Regions from separate parts of the Vibrio kyushuensis genome, predicted to be linked through region 2. Evidence: predicted binding sites of a transcription regulator. Region 2 holds the regulator's gene; each other region holds the start of a gene.

Region 1 (5,781 bases), on a different contig from region 2:
TGAAGGTATGCAGTTTGACCGCGGTTACCTATCTCCTTACTTCATCAATAACCAAGAAGCGGGTTCTGTTGATCTAGAAAGCCCATTCATTCTTCTTATCGACAAGAAAGTATCAAACATCCGTGAATTGCTTCCAACTCTAGAAGCGGTTGCTAAAGCATCTCGTCCACTTCTAATCATCGCTGAAGATGTAGAAGGCGAAGCACTTGCTACGCTTGTAGTGAACAACATGCGCGGTATCGTTAAAGTGGCTGCTGTTAAAGCGCCTGGTTTCGGTGACCGTCGTAAGTCAATGCTTCAAGACATCGCTATTCTAACTGGCGGTACAGTGATCTCTGAAGAGATTGGTCTGGATCTTGAAAAAGTAACGCTAGAAGACCTTGGTCAAGCTAAGCGCGTAACCATCACTAAAGAGAACTCAACTATCATCGATGGTGCGGGTGAAGAAGTGATGATTCAAGGTCGCGTTGCTCAAGTTCGTCAACAAATCGAAGAAGCAACGTCTGACTACGATAAAGAGAAGCTTCAAGAGCGTGTTGCTAAACTTGCTGGTGGCGTTGCCGTTATCAAAGTTGGCGCAGCAACTGAAGTTGAAATGAAAGAGAAGAAAGACCGTGTAGAAGATGCACTTCACGCAACTCGCGCAGCGGTTGAAGAAGGTGTTGTTGCTGGTGGTGGTGTTGCACTTATCCGCGCAGCATCTAAAGTGGTTGGTCTTGAAGGTTCTAACGAAGAGCAAAACGTGGGTATCCGCGTAGCACTTCGAGCAATGGAAGCGCCAATTCGTCAAATCACAACTAACGCTGGTGATGAAGAATCAGTGGTAGCTAACAATGTACGCGCTGGCGAAGGTAACTACGGTTACAACGCTGCTACAGGCGAATACGGTGATATGATTGAAATGGGTATCCTAGATCCAACAAAAGTAACGCGTTCAGCACTACAGTTCGCAGCATCAGTTGCGGGTCTTATGATCACAACAGAAGCGATGGTGACTGACAAGCCACAAGACGCTGGTCCAGCTATGCCTGATATGGGTGGCATGGGCGGTATGGGTGGCATGCCGGGCATGATGTAATTTGTTGTTTATCTTGTCGCTGTAAAGCTTGATAGCGGCGTCGAAAGTACTCATTTACTAACGTAAACTCCGTGCTTTCTTCTTGCTCTAAAACGTTACAGCTTAAAGATAATTAGACAAATATCAGATAGAAAACCGAGGCTTATTAGTCTCGGTTTTTTTATGTCTGTCATTTGAGATGTTTGTAATGTGAGGGGATTTAAGCTTGAGGTTAATATTTTTTGAAACCGATGGTGATGTGCTACTGGAAATTAATGTCGTTATTTTGCACTATGGATACAAAGACTTGAAAAATTGAATACAATATTTCGAGTCCCCCAAATAACCACAGGAACAAACAATAACAAGGATAAGTTATGCACATTCAAAAGCTTCGCTACGAGAGTGAAGCCATTTCGCTGAAGATTGATGATTGGAAGCTTGAACCAAAGCAGCATTGGGGGATCTTCGCTGCCCACAGTCACAGTGCTTCGTTGGTGGCTCAAATCCTAAGTGGGGAACTAACGCCTGATAGTGGTGATATCTTCGATCTTCCTAGTCCAATTGCATGCGTCTCTCTAGAAATGCAACAACAGCTATTAGAAGATGAAATTGCTAAGGACGAAACGGACTTTCAAGACAGTCTGGATTACGGAACGTCAGTAGAACAACTGTTGTTAGAAGTAGGTTGTGAGGTCGAAGAGCTTGAAGCGATGTTAAAACAAACGGATCTTCAAAATTTACGTCAACGTCAGTTTAGACAGCTATCGACAGGGGAAACTCGCCGAGTGATGCTTGCTCGAGCATTAGTACAAAAACCACAACTGCTAATCCTTGATGAACCTTATACCGGCTTAGATGCAAAGCATCGTGTTGCCTTGACTGAATTGCTTAATCAATGTGCCAACCAAATACAGTTAGTTATTATCACCTCACGAGAAGATGAGTTGCCTAAGTGCATTACTGATGTCGCACTGTTTGATCATCAAAGCCTGACTCAAACTATGAGTGTCGAGCAATGGAACGATCACCCTGTAAGAGAACAAATTCAAGCGCTATCTGAACAGAAAAGTGAGGACTTACTTCGACTTATGGCAGAGAAAACGGGTGAATTTAATTATCCTGAAACTCTCGTTTCGATGAATGATGTAAAAGTCGAATACCTAGATGGTTTGATATTCAAAGATTTCACTTGGCAGGTTAAGCAAGGTGAACATTGGCAGGTCCGTGGCCCTAATGGTTGTGGGAAAAGCACCTTACTTGGGCTGATTTTGGGTGACCATCCTCAGTGCTATTGCAACGATATCAGCGTATTAGGATTTAAGCGTGGCAGTGGTGAGAGCATCTGGGATATTAAGCGCCAAATCGGTATCGTCTCATCAGCTCTGCATCTGCAATATCGCGTGGGTTGCCAAGCGTTGGATGTACTGTTATCCGGCTACTTTGACTCAATAGGACTTTACGATCAGCCAAGTAAAAAGCAGATAGAATCGGCGCATCAATGGCTAGAAGTGCTGGAAATGAACGAGTTTGCTAATGTCAGCTTTCGTAGCCTAGATTACGGTCAGCAGAGGTTGTTATTGATTGGACGTGCGTTGATTAAACAACCTGCACTACTGGTACTTGATGAACCTTACCAAGGGCTTGATTTTATTAACCGTAAACTGGTGTATTTCGCGTTAGAGCGTATTGCTAAAGCGAATCTGAGCCAGCTTTTGTATGTGACTCACTATCAAGAAGACGCGCTAGATGCGATTACCCACTTCGTGGACTTTGTACCTGATACAGAGGGGCATAAGGTAGTGGTTACTCACTCGGAGTAATTCTTGCCAGATGTGACGATCAAAAAAGGCTTCCAGAATGAAGCCTTTTTCTATATCAATACACGCTAATTAAAGAATATGATCACGTACTTCAGCGTCTTTACGCTCTAGGTAGTGAATAGACTTAATGCGTCGAATCGTACGGCAGCGACCACGGATCACTAACGTCTCTGTTGTTGCGATATTACCTTGGCGAGTGATGCCTTCTAGAAGGTCACCTTTGGTGATGCCTGTTGCTGCAAAAACAACATCATCACTGCGCGCCATATCTTCCATTTTTAGAACGATATTTGTCGTTACGCCCATTTCAGCACAACGTTTTAGCTCTTCTTCACCGAACTTACGGTTCTCTTCTGTATCACCCTTAACTTCGTGGCGAGGAAGGAGCTTACCGTGCATGTCACCGTCAAGTGCGCGAATAACAGCAGCAGAAACCACACCTTCAGGTGCGCCGCCGATGCAGTACATCACATCAACTTCGCTGTCTGGCATACAAGTTAGGATAGAAGCGGCAACATCGCCATCTGGCACAGCAAAAACGCGTACGCCCATCGCTTGCATATCTGCAATCACTTTATCGTGACGAGGCTTTGCAAGAGTGGTAACTACTAGCGTATCCAGAGTTTTACCGAGTGCTTTAGCAATGTTCTCTAAGTTTTCTGTTAGTGGTTTATCAAGGTCGATACAACCTTTAGCGCCAGGGCCAACCACGAGTTTTTCCATGTACATATCTGGTGCTTTCAAGAAGCTACCTTTCTCGCCAGCAGCAAGAACAGCAAGAGCGTTCGATTGGCCCATCGCTGTCATGCGAGTACCTTCGATAGGGTCTACTGCGATATCAACAGCATCACCACCTTTACCTACATTTTCACCAATGAAAAGCATCGGAGCATCATCAATCTCACCTTCACCGATAACGATCTCACCGCTAATTTCGGTTTTATTTAGTAGTGTGCGCATAACTTCAACAGCAGCGCCGTCAGCAGCAATTTTATCGCCACGGCCAAGCCATTTATAACCTGCTAGTGCAGCACCTTCAGTAACTCGTGAAAAAGCCAAAGCTAAGTCGCGTTTCATGATGACTCCAAAATAAGAAAGGGAATAGGAAATTTCGGCGCGATTTTACCACATCAAAAAGAAAACGTTTGCATTTTTGTCTAATCGCTTCCAATTGAGGGATTTTGAGTGAAATTTACTGGCTTATCGGTACGCGAGTCAGGTGTTTGTCAATATGCGTATGAATTTTGAGCGAATGATATGAATTATCGAATATAGCACGTGTTTATCAGCGCACGGCTGAGTAGAATGGGGGTAAGAGCAACACTCACCATATAATGTAAAGGTAGGCTAAAATGTCTTTTGAAGTATTAGAGCAACTGGAAGCAAAGATTCAAACAGCAGTAGACACAATTTCTTTGCTACAAATGGAAGTTGAAGAATTAAAAGAAGAGAAGCAGCAACTAGCAAGCGAAGCGAGTGAGCTGAAAGCCAACCGTGAAGCTCTAGAGCAGAAAGCAGAACAGATGCAACAAGAGCAAGCTGCATGGCAAGAACGCATCCGTGGTCTACTTGGCAAAATGGATGAAGTAGAATAAGCGTTACGTTTATTACAGCTTGGTTTATTTGAACTAGGCTTATTACAGATTCAATAAAAACGCCAACGAGAGATCGTCGGCGTTTTTGTTTTTATAGATTGTGTAAAGTCGTACTAACCTTGTGGGCGAACACCTAGCGTATGACACAGTGCATATGTCATCTCAGCTCGGTTTAGTGTGTAGAAGTGGAAGTCTTTTACACCTTCACGGCTTAGTGTTCGAACCATATCGATCGCTTGACTAGCACCAACCAGTTGACGAGTTGTTGGGTCGTCATCTAAACCTTCAAATTGTTTTGCCATCCAGCCCGGCACTTTTACGTTATTCATCGCAGCAAAGCGAGAAGCTTGCTTGAAGTTAGAAACTGGAAGTATCCCCGGTACGATTTCAGCATCAATACCAGCCGCTACACAGCGGTCGCGAAAACGCAGGTAGCTTTCTACATCAAAGAAGAACTGCGTGATCGCGCGATTTGCACCCGCATCAATCTTACGTTTAAGGTTAATTAAATCTGCTTGGGCACTTTTTGCTTCAGGGTGAACCTCAGGGAAGGCTGCTACTGAAATATCGAAATCGTGACGCTCTTTAAGTAGCGTAACTAGGTCTGACGCATACATCTCTGGTGCGCCGCCACCTGCTGGAATATCGCCACGCAGGGCAACAATGCTTTGGATGCCATTATTCCAGTAGTCATCAGCAATTTGAATTAGCTCGTCACGAGAGGCGTCGATACAAGTTAGGTGAGGGGCAGCAACAAGGCCAGTTTGATCTTTAATATCTTTGATGATGGAGTGAGTACGGTCACGTTCACCAGAGTTTGCACCGTATGTTACAGAAACAAACTTAGGCTGTAGAGTTTTCAGACGGTGAACAGAGTTCCACAACGTTTCTTCCATCTTCTCACTGCTTGGTGGAAAAAACTCGAATGACACATTGATGCTATCTGAAAGCTCAGCAACATTTTGATTTAGTGCGTCTATGTGACCTGCGTGTGTATATCCCATCTTACTCTCCCTGTGATCAATCCAATCACCAAACTTTTGAAATCGACGTTTAGACGTCTATATGTCTACAGGATGTAATGAATACGTTTTAATGTCAACAGCGTGACTATGAATTTTTCTCATGTAGATGATGAGACTATTTCAATCAGGACTGATTAAAAAATTCAAGGGGAAGAGGGAGTATCTAAAATAAAGGATTAGAAATGGCTCTAATCCTTTATTGATTTTATTTTTCGGAATATAACCTTTAACTTTTAATAAAAAGCAGAGGCTTTGGCTATTACTCTATAACTGACTCGAAA
Region 2 (5,781 bases):
CTGAGCGTTATTGGCATGAAACATTAGGGACCATTTGGCAATCATTGCGAGATAAAGCCGCCAACTATGAAGAAGACGCTTTAGACACTTCAAGCAGCGAACTTTAACGTTTCTAATTATCGATAGTGATATCACGATTTATAGATAACAGCTAAATATTATAAAGCCCGAGGTAATGCACTTACCTCGGGCTTTATAATATTTACCAACTCCAATAGCACTAGAATCGATTTATAAATCAATCACCAGCAAACATGTACCCTTCACCATGGACGGTAACAAAGATTTGTGGGTTCTTAGGGTCATACTCCATCTTTGATCTCATACGACGTATTAACACATCTATAGTACGATCATTGGGTGCATCGACACGATGACTGATCATATTTAGAATTCGTTCTCGGCTTAGCACCTGATTCGGGTAGGAAGACAGAGCAACCAATAACTCATATTCAGCCTTAGTCAATTTGACCGGGACTCCCTCTCGGCTAAGCGCACGACGTTGGATATCAAATGTCCACTCGCTAAAGTGAATCACTTTTTCGTCTTCGTTTTTCTTAACGGCAACCGACGTTGCGTTTTTAGCTGTTGAGATTCGCCATAGAAGATTCTTTACACGAACCAACAGCTCTCGTAATTCGAAAGGCTTGGTCACATAATCATCTGCGCCCATCTCCAAGCCAACAATCTTGTCTATATTGTCTGTACGCCCAGTCACAAGGATGATGCCTATATCTGACTGTCCACGAAGCTCCCGTGTCAACATAAGACCATCAGAGCCTGGCAAGTTAATATCAAGCATGACTAAATCAATGGGCTTTTTTTGTAATACTTCACGCATTTCTTCGCCATTTTCAGCTTCGCTAACTGCATAGCCTTCGTTTTGGAAGTAACCAACGAGCTTGCTACGTGTTACCGCGTCGTCTTCAACGACCAGTACATGATAAGTCATTTATACCACTTGTTTATTAGTTGGAATGATTAAACTCATATCATTCTATTCATAATTACTCACAATTCTAGCTCTACAAGAATGAAATGAACAATTAATGAGTGTTTATTGATTCAAAACAACCTAGCCATTCTGTTAACAAATCTAAATATTTACTCAATTTTTATCACAGTCGTAGTTACCGCTATTCACTTTTATTCGTTAAACTAAAAGAAGAATTTTTGTAAAGGCAGACCGACATGCAAGAAATAAAAACATTTAACGAAAAACGTGCTGAGATCTATTGGTGGCTATCAAGCTTGTTCGCAAAAGAACTGACGGTTCAAGATTTAGCACAATATCAAACCCCTCAGATCCGTTCGTTTCTTACTGGGTTAGGTGAAAATGAAACATTAAAGCCTTCAATCGATAGACTCGTAGACGCACTCAACCGATTGCTCGACCGTGAAGACGCACAACTTGAATTGTCTGCTGACTTCTGTGACCTTTTTTTAAAGTCAGACAAAGACTCTGCGCTGCCTTATGCGTCGATGTACATTGGTAAATCGGGCCTTCTCAATGACGTCCCTGCAAAAGAAGTGGCAGAGCTAATGGCACAGCATGGTGTAACTGTTGACGAAACTCTTAATGAACCTGCTGACCATCTGGCCGTTGAACTCGATTTCTTAGGTAATCTTATTATTCGTTCGAACGAGTTAGAACAAGAAAAGCATTTAGACGAAGCACTTGCAGAGCAAGAACAGTTTATCAGCACACATATTCTTACATGGACACCGCAGTTCAATGAGAAGTGTCAGAAGCTCGATGAGTTCGGCTTCTACGCATCAGTTTCTGAGTTATTGTGCGCTTTCTTAGAGCTTGATTGTCGTTATTTGGTTGGCGAATAAACAATCTGCTTCAGAAAGTAACAAAGTTTCAAAAAATTGCCATGATATTGTCTAATTGTGGTTTTAGATCACGTCAAAGTAGTCTGTTTTCGTTGCTTGTACTACGTATGACGTCTAAAATTAGCACCGATAATGACAATTATATTGAATAATAAACCGCTATTACAGGCGGTTTTTGTGTTTTAGGCACTTGGACACTTGATTTGTTTGTAGATACAAGCGATTTGTAGATGTAACCCGTTTATAAGCGCAAATTATTTACTTCGCCACTTAATAGGACAGGAATTATGGCCACAATTAAAGATGTTGCTCGCTTAGCCGGCGTATCAACAACCACCGTATCTCACGTTATAAATAAGACTCGATTTGTGGCTGAAACCACCCAAGAAAAAGTAAATAAAGCAGTAGACGAATTAAACTACGCACCAAGTGCCGTTGCTCGTAGTTTAAAGTGCAATACCACACGCACCATCGGTATGCTCGTCACGCAATCAACCAATTTGTTCTTTTCTGAAGTGATCGATGGTGTTGAGAGCTACTGTTACCGTCAAGGCTATACGCTTATCTTGTGTAACACTGGTGGAATATACGAGAAACAACGCGACTATATTCGCATGCTAGCTGAAAAACGTGTCGATGGTATTTTAGTGATGTGTTCAGATTTAACTGAAGAACTTCGAGAGATGCTTGATCGTCATGCTGACATCCCTAAGGTTGTTATGGATTGGGGCCCTGAAACGTCTCAAGCCGATAAGATCATCGATAATTCAGAAGAAGGCGGTTATTTAGCGACGAAATACCTCATTGATAAAGGTCATACCGATATTGCATGCCTAAGTGGCCATTTTGAAAAAGCAGCTTGCCAAGAACGTATCGCAGGATTTAAACGCGCTTTAACCGAAGCCAACCTTAAAATCGATGAAGATTGGATTCTAGAAGGTAACTTTGAGTGCGATACAGCCGTATTAGCCGCTGACAAAATTGTCGCTATGGATAACAAGCCTACTGCCGTTTTTTGTTTCAACGATACGATGGCTTTAGGCCTTATTAGTCGTCTAGGGCAAAAAGGCGTCAATGTACCAAATGACATTTCAGTGATCGGTTACGACAATATTGAATTGGCTGAGTATTTCTCTCCTCCTCTCACAACTGTTCACCAACCTAAACGACGTGTGGGTAAAAATGCTTTTGAGATCTTACTTGAGCGAATTAAAGACAAAGATCATGAAAAACGTGTGTTCGAAATGCATCCAGAGATCGTAGAACGTAATACAGTTCGCGATCTAACTAAATAATAGTTATGTCATTTATCGAAACTTGCGTATTTTGTGATATAGTTTAGACTCATTATTGAGACAAATTTATTGAATAAACATCACAGTAATAGAATCCAAATGTGAAGTTCATTCCTAATTGGTCGTCTTTAATAGAAGTCACGCACAGGGCAAACCATTTGAAAAAGTGGGACGCAAAGCCTCCGGCCTAAACCAGATCTTCTGTCTTAACAGAGTTTTTGATAGGTAGCGGGGTTGCCGATGGCAAACAATGCAAACACAAGTTTACTTACGAATGACACAGTTTCTGCATGTTTTGCTAATCTCTCGGACCTGATTTGGTGGCGTATTTTACATACACCGAGAACATACAGCATGGATAAACCAGTACTAAAAGACTCAATGAGGCTGTTTGAACAGCTTGGACGAGTAAAGTCTCGTTCAATGTTTGGCGGCTTCGGCATTTTTATCGAAGAGACAATGTTTGCACTTGTTGTAAACGATAAGCTTCATATAAGAGCCGATAGCAATACAGTCAAAAAATTCAAACAACAAGGCTATGAACCGTACGTCTATAAAAAACGCGGTCACCCCGTCGTTACAAAGTATTATGCTTTGCCTAATGACTGGTTAGCGAATCCGACATCCACTCTATCAGAAGCAAAAAATTCACTCGATATTGCTAAGAAAGAGAAAGAGAGCCAAGCAGCAGCAAAGCCAGACCGTCTTAAGGATCTGCCAAACCTGAGGCTTGCAACCGAAAGAATGCTCAAGAAAGCGGGCATTGATTCGGTTACAACTTTAGAACAGAGAGGCGCTGTAGAGGCTTATAAAGCCATTCAGCAATCACATGCTTCAGATGTGGGATTAGAGCTGTTGTGGGCACTAGAGGGAGCGATTAAAGGCACTCACTGGTCTGTCGTACCTCAAAACCGAAGAGATGAACTTTCAGGTCGATTAAGGTAATCCCACTTTTAAATCGGATTACTCAGCTAAAGCCAACGTCAATACGTTGGCTTTTTTATTGCCTTCTGTTTCTAAATCCGATAATTGTTCGTTGTTATTGAAATTTTTACGTCTTAATGCTGTTCTTAATAGGCACACCCAAAACTCATCGGCTCTATATTTATGAACAAAAAACTTTTCCTCGGCCTCTTACTCATCGGCGTCATTATCTTCCTTACTCTTAATTATGGGCAGCTACTAACGTTAGATAATGCAAAAGCACAACAAGAGTCTCTAGCACAATTCATTGAGTCTAATTTCTTAGTTGCTGCATTAAGTTACTTTGGGATTTATATTGTTGTTACCGCATTATCTATACCTGGCGCAGCTGTTGTGACACTACTAGGCGCTGCGTTATTTGGTTTTTGGACCAGTCTTTTGCTTGTATCTTTCGCCAGCACGATTGGGGCGACTCTTGCATTTCTTAGCAGTCGCTTTCTACTTAAAGAATGGGTACAAAACAAATTTGGAGATAAGCTCTCAACAATTAATGAAGGTGTTAAAAAAGATGGGGCTTTCTATCTATTTACATTAAGGCTTATTCCAGTCGTACCCTTCTTTCTAATCAATTTGCTGATGGGCTTAACGCCTATCTCAGCCGCTCGATTTTATCTTGTAAGTCAATTGGGCATGCTACCGGGCACGGCAGTGTATCTTAACGCTGGTACCCAACTTGCGAAGATTGAAAGCTTATCCGGTATTGTTTCACTCCCCGTTATTTTATCCTTTGTCCTACTTGGTCTTTTTCCTATCATCACTAAAAAAGTCATGGGTCTATTAAAGGGCTCTTCTGTAAAAAAACACAATGAAGCATAGACTCATCGATCGACCTAAACCGAGTGAATGAAAAAGAGTGAATGTGAAAGTACATCTAAACGAATACAGGCCTGCAAAATGCAAGCCTGTGTATTATTTGAAGAGCCTTAAACTTTAACGACTACAGTTTTTAATAAACTCGATAGAGTGACGATTAAACTCTTCAGGGCGTTCGACATTACATACATGTCCACAATCAGGAATTTCAAGAAGCTGACTGTCATGGTGCGCCGCTACCATCTCTTTTGCAGGTTGAATAAACATATAGTCTTGCTCGCCCATTAGATACAGAGTAGGAATTGGCATTGCTCTATGCTTAAAGTATCTCATTAATGGGTTAACTTCCGCCGTTAGAATAAACCAACGTTTAAACTCTTTTTGGCACAATTTTTTAGCTTCGCGCACAAACATATGTCGCGACTCTTTTTGATTACGCTGTGGCATAACGACATAAGCAAATAGGCGATATAGCCACATGTAAGGGATAATGTGCTTACTTAAGTCACCAAGTTTAATTAGTATTTGCGATCGCGTGTTGAGACGAGTTACCGCTCCGCCTAACACCATGCTATGAACACGTTCTGAAGCAATTTCTGCAATATTCTGAACAATAATGGTGCCTAAAGACATTCCGACAAAATGTGCCGAACGAATTTTCACATGATCCAGTACTTTTAAGATATCTAAGGTTACTTCTTTAAATGTGTAGCGGTTAGAAATAATATCTTTGATGAAGTGATTGGATTTACCGTGGCCACGCAGATCAAGCAACAGAATATTGAAGTGTTCTTTATAAGCTTTGATTTGTTTGAACCATATCGACGAGCTCCCTCCCGCACCATGCACA
Region 3 (5,781 bases), on a different contig from region 2:
TTTTTAACTGCTTGGGTGTTTTTCAATCAACAAGTGTGTTTTTTGCTACTATTTCCGTCACATTTCCCGTTTAATCCTTATGAATAAGGAGAAATTATGAGTTCAATACGCAGTTATAAAGGCATTCGCCCTGAAATAGGTGACCGTGTCTATATAGATAGTAGTGCAGTTTTGGTTGGAGACATCAAAATTGGCGATGATTCGAGCATATGGCCTTTAGTCGCCGCTCGTGGAGATGTGAATCACATCCATATCGGTCAGCGCAGCAATGTTCAAGATGGTAGTGTCTTACATGTAACCCATAAAAACCCAGAGAATCCAGCAGGCTTTCCATTGATTATCGGCGATGATGTCACTGTTGGTCATAAGGTGATGCTACACGGCTGCACTATTCACAATCGAGTTTTAGTGGGTATGGGTGCAATTGTACTTGATGGTGTGGTAATTCAAGATGAAGTGATGATCGGCGCAGGCAGCTTGGTGCCACCGAATAAGGTGCTGGAAAGCGGTTATCTTTATGTGGGTAGCCCAGTAAAACAAGCACGCCCTTTATCTGATAAAGAACGCGCCTTTTTGCAAAAATCTTCTGATAATTATGTTCAGAATAAAAATGACTATATAGAAGAAGTAAAACCGGTGTAACTCAGGCCTTAATCTCAATAGAGCCTGAAGTATCAAACTCTTCTTGCTCTATTAACTCTTCTGCTAGTTCCTCAATATCAAATCGATACTCTTTGAAGATCTCTAATGCCAGCTGCGTTGAAACTATCTTTTTATCCGATAACCGCTCTAGTTGCGATACAGAGATTGAGCATTCAATTAACGCACCTGATTGTTGAGCCGAAAAACTGATCACCTTTTTCTCTTCATTCCAGTCTTGGATATCAGGAAATAAAATAGATTGATTCATTACATACCTTCTAGATTTTTGCGCAATTCTCTTAAGATCTGCTTAGAACCGGGTCTCAGACCTCGCCACAACATAAAGCTTTCCGCGGCTTGACCTACCAACATACCCAAACCATCGTAGACTTGTACAACACCGTGGTCACTCGCCCATTGATTAAAGGTTGTTTTCCCCGATCCATACATCATGTCATACACAACACTGAGTTCAGAAAAAATATTAGAAGAGATAGAAGGCAACTCACCACTTAAGCTTGATGAGGTCGAATTTATAATGACATCAAATGAGTCATCTATTTTTTCCATCTCAATCGCACTGATATTTCCATATTGGGAAAACATCTCGGTAAGATTGTGAGCTTTTGAATGGGTTCTATTAGTAACAATAATCTCAGCGGGGTTCTGATCGAGTAAAGGCTTAATAACACCTCTTGCCGCACCGCCCGAACCAATAAGTAAGATACGAGCGCCTTTTAACGGCACCTGATATTGAAGTAAGTCCTGAACTAAGCCTTCACCATCGGTGTTATCACCGATAATTTCTCCATCATCTAATTTTTTTAACGTATTAACCGCGCCAGCCAACTGCGCTCTCTCTGTTAACCGTGTAGCAAACTGATACGCGTCTTCTTTAAATGGCACTGTAATGTTGCAGCCTTTGCCGCCTTCAGAAAAGAAATCTGTTGCTGCCTGTTTGAAGCCACCTTTAGGAGGACAAGCCGTAATATAGGTGAGCGGTTGATTGGTTTGTCGAGCAAATAGAGTGTGAATGAAGGGAGATTTACTTTGTGCTATGGGATTGCCGAAAACGACGTAACGATCTATTTGCTGAGTCATATCCTTAACCTATCAGATAAAAAAGGGTCATATCAAAAGGCGTTTGCCTGATGTTATGACCCTATCACTATCTATATAGAGAAGAAAGCCTCTATATATAGGTAACAATTACCAATCGCGAGGTTTTAGGTAGTGATCGTAGAGCTCAGCTTCAGGAGAGCCACTTTCAACTTGGTAGGAATACTCCCAACGAGCGAGTGGTGGCATCGACATCAAAATGGATTCCGTACGGCCCCCACTCTGTAAGCCAAACAAAGTGCCACGATCGTACACTAGGTTAAATTCAACATAGCGCCCTCGACGGTACAGTTGGAATTGGCGCTCCCTGTCCCCAAATAAGGTCTCTTTTCTTCTTTGGACAATGGGAACGTAGGCGGTAATGTAACCCTCACCTACTGCTTTCATGTACTCAAAGCACTTATCAAACTCCCAGTGATTAAGATCATCAAAGAATAAACCGCCCACACCACGAGTTTCATCTCGATGTGGTAAGAAGAAGTATTTATCGCACCACTCTTTATGTTCCGTGTAGACTTCAGAACCAAACGGTTCACAGATTTCTTTAGCAGCGTTATGCCAATACTGGCAATCTTCTTCAAATGGGTAAAACGGTGTTAAATCAAAGCCACCACCAAACCACCAGATCGGGTCTTCACCCTCTTTTTCTGCAATAAAGAAACGAACATTAGCGTGAGAGGTAGGAATATAAGGATTCTTTGGGTGCATCACTAATGACACCCCCATTGCTTCAAATCTTCGCCCCGCGAGTTCAGGTCTATGAGCCGTAGCGGAAGCTGGCATTTTTTCGCCTAATACATGAGAAAAATTAACGCCGCCTTGCTCAAAGACATTTCCGTTACGCATTACGCGAGTACGACCACCACCTGCTAATCGCTCGGTCGGGCCTTTTTCCCAGTCATCATGTTTAAATAACGCTGTACCGTCGACTTGTTCTAATTCAGCACAGATCTTGTCTTGTAACGATAATAAAAACTGCTTTACCTTATTCTTATCAATACTTGCCATTATTTATTCCTACGCTGCTTTCGTTATCTTTATCATTGAATCGTTTTATTAGCCTTGTCTTAATACTTTAGAGGTCTTGGCATCGCGAATTTCACTCGGCTTATCACGCCCACCTGTTTTGCCATCTAAAATAGAAAATAGCTTATCACCCAATTGTACCTCGACCTCTTCAGATGTCATGCATGGATCAAGGCCAGTAAGGTTAGCACTGGTTGAGGTAATAGGCTTACCAAATGCGAGACACAACTCTTGCACTAATGGATGGTCAGTAACACGGACCGCAATAGAATCGAATTGCCCCGACACCCATGAAGAAGTTTTATCACTAGTTGGCATTATCCAAGTTACAGGCCCTGGCCAGGTTGCGTGTACCGCCATCAGTTGCTCTGCACTAAGCTGGCTTTCATCAATGTACGGCAATAACTGCTCGTAATTGGCAGCAATGAGAATCAAGCCTTTTTCAACCGGACGCTGCTTTAATTCCAGCAATTTTTGTATCGCTTCAGGGCTATCAGGGTCGCATCCAACACCAAAGACACCCTCGGTTGGGTATGCGATAACTTCTCCTTGCTGCAAGGCTTGGTTCACTTGCTCAATATTCTTCACGATGACTTCCTAGTTCTTATTTATCAGCGGTGATTATCATAAGTGTACAAATAATCACTATCAGTGCCTAAAGCTATTTGTTTATAAAATGTATCAATCTTCTACCAAGAGCAACGCAATCGTTTGCTTGATGCGATTTTCCCCGTATAATGCGCCCAAAATATCCGCTCACCAAATTATTGAAGCTTGAAGGAGTTTGAGATGAAAGTCGGCATTATTATGGGTTCTAAGTCAGATTGGCCAACAATGAAACTAGCAGCAGAAATGCTGGATCAGTTTGGTGTTCCTTACGAAACTAAAGTCGTTTCTGCGCACAGAACTCCTCAACTACTGGCGGACTACGCGACAAGTGCAAAAGAGCGCGGCATTAAAGTCATTATTGCTGGTGCTGGCGGTGCAGCTCACCTTCCAGGTATGGCAGCGGCATTTACAAGCGTTCCTGTATTAGGTGTACCAGTACAATCTCGCGCTTTAAAAGGCATGGATTCTCTACTATCTATCGTTCAAATGCCTAAGGGAATTGCGGTTGGTACGCTTGCTATCGGTGAAGCTGGCGCTGCAAATGCTGGTATTTTGGCCGCTCAAATTATTGGTACACACGATGAGAGTGTTATGGCTAAAGTAGAAGCGTTCCGTACAGAGCAAACGGATACTGTATTAGCAAATCCAAACCCTGCTGAGGACTAAATCATGCATGTATTGGTATTAGGTGCCGGGCAACTTGCTCGAATGATGTCACTGGCTGGCGCACCACTTAATATTGAGATATCCGCATTTGACGTGAACAGTGAAGACATTGTTCACCCTCTAACTCAGGCTGTGATAGGTCATGGGTTGGATAATGCGATTGCACAGGCCGATGTAATTACCGCTGAATTTGAGCACATCCCACATGATGTTCTTGATGTCTGTGAAAAAAGCGGAAAGTTTCTACCAAGCACTGAAGCCATTAAAGCTGGTGGTGACCGCCGAATAGAAAAAGCACTACTCGATGACGCTCAGGTGAAAAACGCGCCGTATTACATCATTAATACTCGCGAAGATTTTGATGCAGCAATTGCGCATGTCAAACTACCAATGGTGCTAAAAAGTGCGCTTGGTGGTTACGACGGTAAAGGCCAATGGCGTCTAAAATCTCTCGATTGTGTTGAGACAGTTTGGCAAGAGATGGCTGAATGTATCGCCGCCTCTCCAACCCAAGCTATCGTTGCTGAAGCATTCATAGGTTTTGACCGCGAAGTCTCATTAGTGGGTGCTAGAGCAAAAGATGGCAGTGTTTCAGTTTATCCACTCGCTGAGAACGTTCATACCGACGGTGTATTGAGCTTATCAACGGCCATCGATGATCTTGAGCTACAAAGCCAAGCCAAGCAGATGTTTACCGCTATTGCCAATCGCCTCGATTATGTGGGTGTACTTGCTCTTGAGTTTTTTGATGTGAATGGCCAGCTTCTAGTTAATGAGATAGCACCACGTGTGCATAACTCAGGACACTGGACTCAACAGGGTGCGGAAACTTGTCAGTTTGAAAACCACCTTCGAGCAGTAACAGGGCTTCCACTCGGTAGTACCAAATTGATACGCCCAACGGCAATGATCAATATCCTTGGCGAAGACTGTGTACCTGAAAGCCTACTTTCAACCGAAGGTTGCCATGTACATTGGTATGGAAAAGAGAAGCGTGCAGGAAGAAAGATGGGCCATATTAATGTATGTGCTCACTCTCAAGCAGAGCTTCAGCATACCTTATCTTCACTCGCTGATATTCTCGATAAAGATGCCTATCCTGCCATTCATGAATTGGCACAAAATATCAATTAATTAAGCTTATAAAGACGAATAAAAAATGACGCATTCGCGTCATTTTTTGTTTTCAAAATTTAGAATGCAAACATATCGCATGAGTTATGACTGAGTATGATGGCAGCGTCTATCAGCGCATTGAATTTTAATCCCACTCGCCAGCTTCTTCTCCACCAACAATGGGAAACCACACTCTTCACATCGACCTTTTACCGGAGGTAAGTTCACCGAAAATTTGCATTTAGGGTAGCATTCACACGCATAGAATAATTTGCCAAATCGAGTTTTACGCTCAATTAGATGACCTTTTCCACAATCAGGGCAAGCATATTGTGGCGCATTTTCATCTTCTTGCTCATCTAGCGATTCAATATGGTTGCATTCAGGGTAATGACTACACCCGATGAACATACCATATCGCCCCTGACGTAAGACAAGCTCATGCTCACACGATGGGCAAGCGACACCGAGCGGTTTGATTATATGGCCATCGTTTTGATGTAATGGACGAATATAGTCACAGCTTGGGTATTGATTGCACCCAAGAAAAGGGCCGTGTTTACCATGACGAAGCTGAAGTTCGCCATCACAATTAGGGCACGC
Region 4 (5,781 bases), on a different contig from region 2:
TAAGAAAACACTTTAACGTCATAGAAAACGCTTTAATAAGGACTAACAATGAATTTATTCTTCACAAAAAAAACGTACTTACTTGCTCTTTTCAGTATGGTGTTATTGGGTTGCAGCGAGGAGCCTCAAGAGAAAATGCTTCGTCAAGCTGTTGCCATTGAAAGCGCAGACGAATGTCATTTATGCGGAATGATCATCAGCAACTTCCCTGGCCCAAAAGGTGAGTCTTATCAATCAACTGGCGATCACGTGAATAAATTTTGTTCGACCCGTGACCTATTCGCCTTTCTACTTCAACCAGAAAATGTAACTCAAGCACGCGAAGTGTTTGTCCACGACATGAGCAAAACACCTTGGCATAAACCTGATGATCAGTACTTTATCGATGGGCGTACCGCTTGGTATGTTGTGGGATCAAGCCAGAAGGGTGCGATGGGAATGACACTCGCAAGCTTTAGTAAGCAAGACGATGCAACTGCATTTAGTAAGAAGTTTGGCGGTAAGGTTTACTCGTTTGATGAGATTACTATCGAGATCATCATGAATTAGCTCAAAATCCATCCCTTGTAAAAAAACCGCAGAAATTATTCTGCGGTTTATTTTTATTTACCTTATCAAAGTTAAATGGGTACTTTGATTATTGACCTTGCCATTCAAATCTAAGTATCGGGTTCAACTCGATAACTGGTTCTTCATCCGTTTGTGGTAACGTCATGTCGGTTGATGACTCCATTTGTGATGATTGAACCTGTAAAGACGTCGCAGGTAATGTTCTTTTTTCAACTTCAACTGATTCTGCAACTGTTGAGTCCATAAGAATAGGCTCTGCAATAATTGGATCTACGCCATCGATTGACTCATTTACATAGTTAACAGAATCCGTTTCAACATTGATCAGATGTTCAGTTTCACTGCTTGTTTCGTTAGGTAAGATGAGTTCAGGCATCTTGGTCACTTGTCCCATACGCAAGACTTCTTGCTCAAAGTCTTGCTGAGATGCTAATAGGTGAACATTAAAGGTCACCGTAGTACCTTGGATCTTTAAGATATCCAACGACGCAACTGAAGATAATGACTTGAGCTTGTTTTCCAGTTGAAAGAAGTCGAGTGCGCTATCAATCAAAGTAAATTGTGCCATTACAGCTTCTGACGACTCACTAGCAACGACTACTGCGTCTTTGTTAGCGTAGTAATCACTCAATGCATTAATCATGTCTGCCGCTGACTGAGAGCCTGATTCTCTACCAGTCATAGGCGTTTGAGATCGAGACATCATACTGTCTGGTTTTTGATCATAGAGTGTCCAGCGCAGGTTGTTACCTTGGGCACGAACAACCAATACCGCATCACTTGGATAACGTTGACTCGCTGCACTGATCGGTTCGACAAAACCACCCCACACATCAGAAATAGCGATACCGGTAATATCATCAAAATCACCGACAGGAACGGTAAGTGGTAAGCCACGTACTTGCGCTTCATGTTTAATGCGATTGAGCGTTCGAGTCGATGAATGTTCCCAAGAAATATTGCGTTCGAAATTTGAATCTTCAACTAACCACACCAACAGGTTTGAGCGAGACTGAGGCCAAAATGGCAATTGAGCCTGACTTAATAAGCTGCGGATATGAGGAGCACTGAAATTCATACGTATCGAGGATTGGTCATTCATTTGACCATAACTGATCTGAGATAAATATTGAGAGTGCTGGCGAAGTGCTTTTTTAACCACTTCGTTATTAACAGCATCACGATCACCAGAGGCACGAATAATCACCTCTTTCATGCCTTCAACTCGAGCAGCGGCATCACCGTTCTGCTTCTCTTGATCGATTGTGATTTCAGAGCGATACAAATCAACAGTAGTAAGAGCATGAACAGGAAGGGCCAATAAACCCACGACCAATAAAGCTAAATGACGCATACGTTTCCTAGATAATTGCTTGCGAACGTAGATGATAAGCAACTATCAACCTGTGAGCAAGAAATGGACTTCAAGATAGTGTGAGAATTTGACCAAGATGTTTCAATTCGCAAACAGAATTCATAATTTAAATGAATTAATTTGATCTCATCCACCGCAAACGTTTTCGTTAGTGATAAAATCCCATCGCTTTTTTAACATCTCTTTTTCACTCATGACATTTTGTAAACAGGAACTTACCATGATGAATGCAATTCAAGGTGCACAAATGCTTTTTGTCGCCTTTGGTGCACTAGTACTTGTCCCACTACTTACTGGGCTTGATCCTAACGTTGCTTTGTTTGGCGCAGGCGTCGGTACCCTAATATTTCAGGTGATCACACGTCGCTCAGTACCAATTTTCTTAGCGTCATCTTTTGCATTCATCGCACCGATTATGTTTGGTGTTCAAACGTGGGGCATTGGTGCAACGATGGGTGGTCTAATGGCCGCTGGTGTTGTTTATGTTCTGATGGGCGTAGTCATTAAGGTTCGAGGCGTCGAGATTATTCATAAGCTTCTTCCACCTGTTGTCGTTGGCCCTGTGATAATTGTTATCGGCTTAGGCTTGGCTCCAGTTGCCGTTAATATGGCGCTAGGCAAAACAGGGGATGGCAGCATTCAATTAATTGATGGCACAGCTTCTCTCTGGATATCAAGTGTTGCTCTTATCGTTACCATTGCAATCAGTGTTTTTGCTAAAGGATTCCTAAAGTTACTGCCAATATGTGGCGGTATTATGGCTGGATACGCACTTAGCCTCTACTTTGGTGTTGTTGATTTCACGCCTGTAGCACAAGCTGCTTGGCTTGCGATGCCAAACTTTACTACGCCAGAATTCAACATCAACGCAATTCTATTTATGATTCCTGTCGCCATTGCACCTGCGGTTGAACACGTTGGTGATATGTTAGCTATTTCAAATGTAACCAAAAAAGATTACCTAAAGAAACCCGGTCTTCACCGCACTATCGCGGGTGACGGGGTGGCAACCATTGCCGCTTCAATGATGGGTGCTCCACCAAATACAACCTACAGTGAAGTGACTGGCGCCGTTATGCTGACTAAAGCATTTAACCCAGTCATCATGACATGGGCTGCCGTTACTGCAATTGTTCTTGCTCTGGTTGGTAAACTTGGTGCACTACTTCAAACAATTCCAGTACCCGTTATGGGCGGAATTATGATTCTACTGTTCGGCTCAATCGCAACAGTAGGCCTGAATACTCTTATTAAGAATAACGTTGATCTGCACAAGTCACGTAACCTAGTGATTGTTGCTGTCACCCTTGTTTTTGGTATCGGTGGCATGGCGTTTGGTATTGGTGAGTTCAGCCTTCAAGGCGTCAGCCTATGTGGTATCGTTGCTATCGTGCTTAACCTTATCCTGCCGCACGATTTGGGTGAGAATCACGTTGTTGATAATGCTCAGATGGAAGAAGACTCCAAATAGAATAAATTGAGTTCATTGACAAGTAATTAAAAAGCGGCAAGAACCTAATTAGTTCTTGCCGCTCTCGTATTCATCTCTATTAATTACCAAAGTACGAAACCTAATCACACAAACAAGCAAAGTCTGCATTGGTTAATTTAGCCAAATCCTCAGCAGACAATTCGATCTCTAGGCCTCTCTTCCCTGCACTAACGCAGATTGTGCCTAACTCAATTGCGCTTTGATGAATAAAAGTGGGAAGCCGTTTTTTTTGCCCAAGAGGGCTAATTCCACCCACAACATAACCTGTTACTTTTTGAGCAACAATTGCATCGGCCATATTCGCTTTCTTGGCTTTCGCAGCTTTGGCGGCCAACTTAAGGCTCAATTGATGAGCGACAGGAATAATCGCAACTGCCAGATTTTTAGGCTCACCGTTCAAACAAAACAGTAGTGTTTTAAATACCTTATTGGGGTCTTGGCCTAATACCTCAGCCGCTTCCATACCAAAACTAGTGGCTCGGGGATCATGGTCATACTGATGAATCGTGTGGGGTATCTTATTTTTCTTCGCACAGTCAATCGCTGGGGTCACGTCTCTTTCCTTAGCCATCATTCAAAACCAATATCAATTAACTTAATAAAACATAGATTCCCTAAAAACAAAAGCGGCGCACAATGTGCACCGCTCTCTTATTGAATTCAAACTGATAATTTAACGTTCAGCCTGTTTCACTTTAAATAAACTTATTTATAAACCATCTCACCTGAAGGTGCGTATAGGTTTACGTCAAGTGGGCTATTCGCTTCAATGTAGTCTTTCAGTACTTCAGCATCCACAAAGCCTGTGTTTACGTAGCCAGGGTGTGCACTCAGTTTAGGGTAACCATCACCACCAGCGGCATTGTAGCTTGGCACTGTGAAGCGGTAAGTTTCATCTAAACGTAGCTGCTTGCCACCGATAAAGACATTTGATACTTCACCACCAGAAACCGTCATTGAAATACCAGCAAACTGAGCGTATGCGCCAGAATCAACCGGTTTTGTTGCAACAACGTTCAAGTAGTCAATAACTTCAGCACCAGACATGTCTGTGTAAGTTAGGATATTAGCAAATGGTTGAACAATCAGAACGTCTTTATAAGTTACGTCACCGTATTCAATTGAATCACGAACGCCACCAGAGTTCATCACAGCGAAATCTGCTTGTGCGCGTTCCATGTGTGCTGTAGCAATTAAGCGGCCCATGTTAGTTTGTTGGAATCGAACAACGTTACGATCACCTTCAAGCTTACCGTTGATCTCACCGATTTTTTCCATTAACTGAGCTTGACCTTGCTCTTGATAAGGGCGTAGGAATTCGAGCAGTTCTTGGTCTTGTGCAATTTCGTCTTCGATAAGAACACGAGTCTTCTTACCATCAACTTTGACTTTCTTCTTCAAGTTAACTGGAATTAGGTCGTAGCTCACCATCTCAAGTTCACCATTGCGGAACTCATAATCAGCACGGCCTACGTACTTACCCCACTCATGAGCTTGAACAATGTAAGTACCGTTTTGTACATCTGGCTTACACTCGTCACTTGGTTTGAATTTCTTAGTGACGACGTTTGGCGCTTCCATACAAACAGGCTCTTGAGAGTGACCACCAACGATCATATCAAGTGAACCTTCATCTAGGTAACGAGCTAGCGCAACATCACCCGGTGCGTTAATGCCACGCTTTCCATCTTCGTAGTGACCCATGTGTGTCACTGCAAAGATTAAATCAGGTTTTTCAGTTTCTTCCAGTTCAGCAATTAGCTTCTTCGCTTCTTCTTTAGGGTCGCGGAAGTCGATGCCAGCAATAAACTCAGGGTTACCAATCTTCGCTGTATCTTCTGTAGTAAGGCCTATAACGGCAATCTTAATGCCCTGCTTTTTGAACATTTCATAAGCTTGGAATTTACGTTCACCCGTCGCTTTATCGTAAATGTTGGCAGAAAGCATTGGGAAGTTGGCCCAATCAATTTGCTTAGCTAGTACATCTAGAGAGTTATCAAATTCATGATTACCTAACGCCATTGCGTCGTAACCGATTTTGTTCATGCCCTTAAAGTCAGGTTCTGCATCTTGCAGATCAGACTCAGGTACACCAGTGTTGATATCACCACCAGAAAGAAGCATGACACTGCCGCCTTCAGCACGGATTTCTTCACGTAACTCATCAATAAGTGTTTTACGAGCAGCCATACCATACTCGCCGTATTTATTTTGCCAAAAACGACCATGGTGGTCATTTGTATGCAAAACAGTCAGTTTATATGTCGTATCTTCATCCCATTCATGGGCAGGTTGAGTTGCACAACCCGCTAGAGTGGCAAGAATCGCTGCGGTTAGCGTCGTT

What was found. The regulator PurR, encoded in region 2, represses purine synthesis genes. The targets are predictions, from matches to a motif close to TNANGNAAACGTTTNCNTNA.
Region 1: the regulator PurR is predicted to act here: its motif matches at 4,014-4,033, upstream of glpX (class II fructose-bisphosphatase).
Region 3: the regulator PurR is predicted to act here: its motif matches at 3,487-3,506, upstream of purE (5-(carboxyamino)imidazole ribonucleotide mutase).
Region 4: the regulator PurR is predicted to act here: its motif matches at 2,077-2,096, upstream of L4D20_RS06865 (uracil-xanthine permease family protein).

The regions. Positions count from the first base shown of each region.
Region 1 covers NZ_JAKJSV010000007.1:233,662-239,442, reverse strand. Annotated here, with positions in the region: gene groL (chaperonin GroEL) at 1-1,078, shown strand, start outside; gene L4D20_RS16830 (ATP-binding cassette domain-containing protein) at 1,435-2,880, shown strand; gene glpX (class II fructose-bisphosphatase) at 2,950-3,957, opposite strand; gene zapB (cell division protein ZapB) at 4,233-4,475, shown strand; gene metF (methylenetetrahydrofolate reductase) at 4,589-5,479, opposite strand; gene L4D20_RS16810 (bifunctional aspartate kinase/homoserine dehydrogenase II) at 5,765-5,781, opposite strand, start outside.
Region 2 covers NZ_JAKJSV010000004.1:264,065-269,845, reverse strand. Annotated here, with positions in the region: gene elyC (envelope biogenesis factor ElyC) at 1-107, shown strand, start outside; gene torR (two-component system response regulator TorR) at 239-952, opposite strand; gene torD (molecular chaperone TorD) at 1,192-1,839, shown strand; gene purR (HTH-type transcriptional repressor PurR) at 2,127-3,134, shown strand; cyclic di-GMP riboswitch class I at 3,273-3,376, shown strand; gene L4D20_RS10360 (TfoX/Sxy family DNA transformation protein) at 3,489-4,079, shown strand; gene L4D20_RS10355 (TVP38/TMEM64 family protein) at 4,242-4,934, shown strand; gene L4D20_RS10350 (alpha/beta fold hydrolase) at 5,049-5,781, opposite strand, start outside.
Region 3 covers NZ_JAKJSV010000015.1:528-6,308, forward strand. Annotated here, with positions in the region: gene L4D20_RS22490 (gamma carbonic anhydrase family protein) at 97-642, shown strand; gene L4D20_RS22495 (DUF1488 family protein) at 644-910, opposite strand; gene aroE (shikimate dehydrogenase) at 910-1,743, opposite strand; gene hemF (oxygen-dependent coproporphyrinogen oxidase) at 1,852-2,769, opposite strand; gene tsaC (L-threonylcarbamoyladenylate synthase type 1 TsaC) at 2,818-3,375, opposite strand; gene purE (5-(carboxyamino)imidazole ribonucleotide mutase) at 3,577-4,062, shown strand; gene L4D20_RS22520 (5-(carboxyamino)imidazole ribonucleotide synthase) at 4,066-5,196, shown strand; gene L4D20_RS22525 (DNA topoisomerase family protein) at 5,281-5,781, opposite strand, start outside.
Region 4 covers NZ_JAKJSV010000003.1:82,954-88,734, forward strand. Annotated here, with positions in the region: gene L4D20_RS06850 (ABC transporter permease) at 1-16, shown strand, start outside; gene L4D20_RS06855 (nitrous oxide reductase accessory protein NosL) at 49-549, shown strand; gene L4D20_RS06860 (DUF2066 domain-containing protein) at 638-1,924, opposite strand; gene L4D20_RS06865 (uracil-xanthine permease family protein) at 2,166-3,416, shown strand; gene ybaK (Cys-tRNA(Pro) deacylase) at 3,517-3,990, opposite strand; gene ushA (bifunctional UDP-sugar hydrolase/5'-nucleotidase UshA) at 4,143-5,781, opposite strand, start outside.